Regions from separate parts of the Streptomyces sp. A5-4 genome, predicted to be linked through region 1. Evidence: riboswitches for the same ligand, from Rfam matches in the RefSeq annotation. Region 1 holds a riboswitch; the other holds the start of a gene.
The links. Region 1 has a riboswitch for cobalamin ahead of ACLLJJ_RS12295 (CbtB domain-containing protein). Riboswitches for the same ligand answer to the same signal wherever they lie in the genome.

Region 1 (3,202 bases):
GTTCGAGCGCGTACTCCGGGTACCACTTGCCCGCCGTCGGGGCGCCCTTGCAGTCCCCGTCGGACTCGCCGGGGCGCTTCACCCACAGATAGGCGTCGACCAGGTCGTCGCCCGTCCTGGTGGTCGGCGGCTCACCGAGCGCGCGACCGGGCGGGTTGCACCAGTTCTCCTTGGGGTCGCCCTCGGTGTACGGCCCGTTGCCGTTGCGGCTGGTGTCGATCACGAAGGGCTTGTTGCCGATCTTCTGCGAGAGCTTCTTGCCGAAGTCCGCGCTCGTCCTCGTGCTCTGGAAGTTGGAGACATTGACCGAGAACCCGTCCGCCTGCGCTATGCCCGCCCGCTGGAGCGGGTCGAAGAGCGCGTCGGGCGACTGCCAGCCCGCGTTGCCCGCGTCCAGGTACACCTTGGTCCCGGGCTGCTGCTTCAGCCGCTCGACGGCGCCCTTGAGCAGGTCGAAGCGCTCCTCGTGGAACTCCTGTGGCGTGCAGCCGTCCACCAGGTGCAGCAGCGCGTCCGGCTCCAGGATCACCGTGGCACGGCGGTCGCCGATGCCCTTGGCCACCTGGTCGACCCAGCCGCGGTAGGCGTCGCCGTCGGCGGCTCCGCCCTTGGAGAACTGCCCGCAGTCGCGGTGCGGAATGTTGTAGAGGACCAGCAGCGCGTCCCGGTCGGCCTTGGCCGCCGCCTCGGTGAAGCCCTTGGCCTCCGCCTCGGCGTTCTCCGGCCCGATCCACTCGCCGACGGGCTGCTCGGCGATCTTCCTGATCTGGTCGGCCTTGTCGTCGTCGCCGTCCTTGGCGTACGTGGAGACCTGCTTGGCGGCGTTTCCTTCCGGATTGACCCAGTACGGATCGCTGCCCTTGGGCTGCTGCTTCACAGGATCCTGCTTCGACCCGCCGTCACCGTCCGACGAGGAACAGCCCGTCAACAGCAGCGCGGTCCCCACCGCCGCCACCGCGGCAATCCGGACACCCACACGCCGACGGCCGCTGTAACTGCCGTACATCCACTCCCCCTTGGTGCACCTGAAATGTGTGAGGACCCCCCGGCGCCTCCCCGGACACAACCGGTCGAAACCATCCTGACACACACGTACACAGCGCCAGGAGCTCTCCGCGCTCCGTGGGACAGCTGTTACGGCGCGTACGGACCGCGGGCACCCATGGCGCACCGTGGGCCACAGAGCCGTGACTTGGCGTCAATCGGCCCCTAGGAACATCCGTGCGTCCGTTCTAGAGTGGCGAGTACAGGCCCAAGTCCCCGGCCCCAGTCTCCCCCGATTTCTCTGTGCCTCCCGCATCGGCGCCGGACTTCTCCCGCAGTCCGTGCGCCGACGGTCGAGGATCAGCCCGGTCGGCGGCTCCGGGGGGAGCACGCCGTCGACCGGGCCAGGTAGCCCGTGTCCGGGGGCCGATCGGCGGCCTGCCGCCCTTCGGCCCTGTTGACAGTGTCCGGCCAAGGCTGGGACTCTCCCGATGACAACTCCACACAATGAGACGACGGTGGACAGGAACCCGGTGCCATTCCGGGGCGGTCCCGCCACTGTGACCGTACGGGCAGCCTCGGCGCCCGCACGGAAGCCAGGAACTGACCCGTCGTTCTCCTGCCATGGGGCGTGGAAACCCCAGAAGGAGGTTCACCGGCATGTCCTCGCACATCGCGCCGCACACCGACACCGCAGCGGGAGCGTCCGCCGCGACCAGCACCCGCGACTGGCTGATCCTGGCCGCCGCGGCGATCATCGCCCTGGTCGCGCTCTACGCCGTCTTCATGGACAACGGAACCGTTGTCTCCGCGACCGGCGACTACCTGCACGAGTTCTCGCACGACGGCCGGCACCTCTTCGGTGCCCCTTGCCACTGATCGGGACCGTAAGCACCATGTCCACACCTGTACTCCCCCTGCTCGGACGCTCTCTGGCGGCGGGCGGGGTGGCCGGCCTTGCCGCCGGGCTCTTCTCGCTGCTCCTGGCCGAGCCGCTGATGGACCGCGCGATACGCCTCGAAGAGGCACGCTCCGCCAAGGAGCACGCGCACGAAGCGGCCGGCACGGCCGTCGCGCACCACGAGGAACTGTTCACCCGCACCACCCAGCATGTCGGCCTGGTGGTCACCGCGGTGGTCGCCGGCCTCGCGCTCGGCGTGCTCTTCGCCGTCGCCTACGCGCTGATCAACCGGCGTACCGCCCCGGGCGACCGCCCGTGGTCACGCGCCCTGGTCTTCTGCTCGGCGGCCTTCGTGGCCGTCTCCCTGCTGCCCGGACTGCGCTACCCGGCCAACCCGCCGGGCGTCGGCGACTCCGGCACGGTCACCGATCGCCAGTCGCTGTGGCTGGCCGCCGTCGTGATCGGCATCCTCGGCATGCTGCTGGCCTGGCAGGTGTACGTACGCCTCGCCGACCGGTCGGTGCCGGTGCGCCAGGTCGCGGTGGCCGTCACCGCGGTCGCGACCCTGGCGGTCCTCTTCGCACTGCCGGGCAACCCGGACGAGGTTCCGGTGGCGGCGACGCTGCTGTGGGACTTCCGGGTGCTCTCGCTGGCCTCGCACGCCCTGCTGTGGGCGGTGTTCGCCGGCGTGTTCGGCGCGCTCGGTCTGCGGGCGGCTGCCCGCAGCGCGCCCGCGGCGACGGCTCCGGCCGCGGGAGTGACGGCGTAACCGGCCGGCTCTCCCCGGCGGTCGCCGCCAGTTCCCCGCCGGCTCTGCCGCGCGGGCCCGGTCAGCTCCTGCCGGTGCTGCCCGTCCCCGTCAGGTAGGCCGACACCACCACGTTCGCCGTGTAGGTGCGGGCCGTCTTGTCGTACGTGCCCCCGCAGGTGATCAGGCGCAGTTCCGCCCGGTCGCTCTGGCGGGGGCCGTACACCTTCTGGGGGTCGAAGCGTTCGCGGGTGAAGACCTGGACGTCGTCGACGGTGAACTCCAGCTCCGAGCCGTCGGTGCCCGTCACCCGGATCAGCTCGCCGGGGCGGGTGGCGCTCAGGCCGTAGAACACGGCCGGTTTGCTCTCCGTGTCGACATGGCCGACGAGCAGGGCCACGCCCGCGGCGCCCGGCCGGGTGCCGCTGCCGTACCAGCCGACCGTGGACGGCCGGTCGTACGGCGGGGGGTCGACGGCGCCGGACGCGTCGAGGCCGCTCTCCACGACGGGCGCCGTCACACCTATCGAGGGCACGTCGACGCGTTGCGGACGCGCGCCCTTCTGCGGC
Region 2 (3,202 bases), 3.1 Mb from region 1:
GGTCAGCTGGAAGCCGGGCGTCTGGATCGCCAGCGCGGTCGTCGTCGGCGGCTGGGGCTACTTCCTGTGGGTCGGCGTGCACGACCCGCTGGGCGGCATCAACCAGCTCTTCCCGCTGTTCGGCATCGCCAACCAGCTGCTCGCCGCCGTCGCCCTCGCCGTCTGCACCACGCTGCTCGTCAAGTCCGGGCGGCTCAAGTGGGCCTGGGTCACCGCCGTGCCACTGCTGTGGGACGTCGCGGTCACCCTGACCGCCAGCTGGCAGAAGATCTTCTCCGCCGATCCCAAGGTGGGCTTCTTCGCCCAGCGCGACAAGTACCAGGCGGGCATCGAGGCCGGCGAGGCGATCGCACCCGCCAAGACCGTCGGCGACATGCACACGGTCGTCACCAACTCCACGGTCGACGGCGTGCTGTCCGCGTTCTTCGCCATCCTCATCATCGTGGTGCTCGTCGAGGCCACGCGGGTCTGCGTCAAGGCGATCCGCGACCCCGCGAGCGTCAAGCTCAGCGAGACCCCGTACGTCGAGTCCCGCCTCGTCGCGCCCGCCTCGCTCCTCGCCACCAAGGAGGAGAAGGCCGAGCTCGTGGCGGCCGGCCTCGGCCCCGAGGGCGGCATGCGCAAGGACGACGCCGCGAGCGTCGGAACGGGGAGCCGGGAATGACCCTCTCGGACGTACGCCGCGTGGCGGGCCGGATCCGCTGGTACGTCCGCGAATTGACCGGCGAATCCGCCTACGACCGGTATGCGGAGCACGCGAGATCCCGCGACCCGCAGGCCCTCGTCATGAGCCGACGGGAGTTCGAACACAGTCGTACGGACGCCCGCGAGGCGGATCCCCGGGAGGGCTTCCGCTGCTGCTGAGGCTCTCCGCCCAGTGATCGCACGGGCCGTCGCATCCGCCGGGATGCGGCGGCCCGTTGTCGTACACAGAACCGAAGCCGCAACACCCGCGACACAACATCTGGGGGGTGCGGCATCCCCCGGCCCCCACATGTATGCTCGTGCTCGCTGTCGCCGCAGGGAAATCCGGTGCGAATCCGGAACTGTCCCGCAACGGTGTGATTGGTGCGCTTTCGCGCACCCAGGAGTCCGAGACCTGCCGACGGTGCATCCGGTTCGACCGACCCGGATGCCGATACGTCCGGGCCTCGCGGTTGGGCCGGTGGACGCAATGCGGTGTGCCGCCCTTTCGGGGGTGAGGTGTGCCCGTGCGCCCCCTCCCCCGCCGGCCCCGAGCCGAGCGAGGGAGAGCACCCCGTGACCATCGCGCCAGTCGATCCGGCTTCTGCCACGGTGACGACCGAAGGACCCGGCACAGAGTTGCTGCGGACCCTGACGGACCTCACCGCCGATCTGCCCGACACCGACCCCGGCAGAGTCGCCGCGGCCGCGCTGCGCGGCCGGAACGCCGGTTCTGACGCGGCCGAGTTGCGTGCTCTCGCCACCGACGCCGCCGCCGGCCTGATCTCCGAGGACCCGGCGTACTCCCGCCTCGCGGCCCGGCTGCTGACCCGCACGATCCGGGACGAGGCGGCGACGCAGGGCGTCCACACCTTCTCCGACTCGGTCGGCGTGGGGCACCGCGAGGGCCTGATCGCGGACCGCGCCGCCAACTTCGTGGCGCTGCACGCTCCGCGGCTCGACGCGCTGATCGACAGGACGGCCGACGACCGTTTCGGCTACTTCGGCCTGCGGACCGTCTACAGCCGCTACCTGCTGCGCCACCCGATCACCCGTCAGGTGATCGAGACCCCGCAGCACTTCATGCTCCGGGTGGCGTCCGGCCTCGCCGAGGACGACTCGGTCCGCGCCCTGGACGAGGTCGCCGCGCTGTACCGGCTGATGAGCCGCCTGGACTACCTGCCGTCCTCGCCGACGCTCTTCAACTCCGGTACGCGCCACCCGCAGATGTCCTCCTGCTACCTCCTCGACTCTCCGCTGGACGAGCTCGACTCGATCTACGGCCGGTACCACGAGGTCGCCCGCCTCTCGAAGCACGCGGGTGGCATCGGCCTCTCGTACTCGCGCATCCGCGCCCGCGGTTCGCTGATCCGCGGCACCAACGGGCACTCCAACGGCATCGTCCCGTTCCTGCGCACCCTCGACTCCTCGGTCGCCGCCGTCAACCAGGGCGGCCGGCGCAAGGGCGCGGCCTGCGTCTACCTGGAGACGTGGCACGCGGACATCGAGGAGTTCCTGGAGCTGCGCGACAACACGGGCGAGGAGGCGCGGCGTACGCACAACCTGAACCTCGCGCACTGGATCCCCGACGAGTTCATGCGCCGGGTGGACGCGGACACCGACTGGTCGCTGTTCTCGCCGGTCGACGTGCCCGAGCTGGTCGACCTGTGGGGCGACGCGTTCGACGCGGCGTACCGCAAGGCCGAGGCGGACGGCCTGGCCCGTACGACGATCCCCGCGCGCCAGCTGTACGGCCGGATGATGCGCACCCTCGCGCAGACCGGCAACGGCTGGATGACCTTCAAGGACGCGTCGAACCGTACGGCGAACCAGACCGCCGAGCCCGGCTCCGTGGTGCACTCGTCGAACCTGTGCACGGAGATCCTGGAGGTGACGGACGACGGCGAGACCGCCGTGTGCAACCTCGGCTCGGTGAACCTCGGTTCGTTCGTGCTGGCCTCGGGCGAGATGGACTGGGAGCGTCTCGACGAGACCGTCCGTACCGCGGTGACCTTCCTCGACCGCGTCGTCGACATCAACTTCTACCCGACCGAGCAGGCCGGCCGCTCCAACGCCAAGTGGCGCCCGGTGGGCCTGGGCGCGATGGGTCTGCAGGACGTCTTCTTCCAGCTGAAGCTGCCGTTCGGCTCCCCCGAGGCGCAGGCGCTGTCCACCCGTATCGCCGAGCGGATCATGCTCGCGGCGTACGAGGCCTCCTGCGAGCTCGCCGAGCGCAACGGCCCGCTGCCCGCCTGGGAGAAGACCCGCACCGCGCGCGGTGTCCTGCACCCCGACCACTACGGCGTCGAGGTCACCTGGCCGGAGCGCTGGGAGGCGCTGCGCGCCCGTATCGCGAAGAGCGGCATGCGCAACTCCCTGCTCCTCGCGATCGCGCCGACCGCGACCATCGCGTCCATCGCGGGCGTGTACGAGTGCATCGAGCCACAGGTCTCCAACCTCTTCAAGCGCGAGACGCTCAGTGGTGAATTCCTCCAGGTCAACGCCTACTTGGTGGAGG

Region 2: it holds a riboswitch for cobalamin, as region 1 does, so the genes downstream of both, ACLLJJ_RS27275 (ribonucleoside-diphosphate reductase subunit alpha) here and ACLLJJ_RS12295 (CbtB domain-containing protein) in region 1, are expected to answer to the same signal.

Annotation. Positions count from the first base shown of each region.
Region 1 covers NZ_CP178591.1:2,694,909-2,698,110, forward strand. The annotation lists gene ACLLJJ_RS12290 (glycoside hydrolase family 6 protein) at 1-1,006, opposite strand, end outside; cobalamin riboswitch at 1,484-1,611, shown strand; gene ACLLJJ_RS12295 (CbtB domain-containing protein) at 1,645-1,863, shown strand; gene ACLLJJ_RS12300 (CbtA family protein) at 1,881-2,654, shown strand; gene ACLLJJ_RS12305 (class F sortase) at 2,716-3,202, opposite strand, start outside.
Region 2 covers NZ_CP178591.1:5,811,902-5,815,103, reverse strand. The annotation lists gene ACLLJJ_RS27285 (carbon starvation CstA family protein) at 1-664, shown strand, start outside; gene ACLLJJ_RS27280 (YbdD/YjiX family protein) at 661-864, shown strand; cobalamin riboswitch at 999-1,121, shown strand; gene ACLLJJ_RS27275 (ribonucleoside-diphosphate reductase subunit alpha) at 1,261-3,202, shown strand, end outside.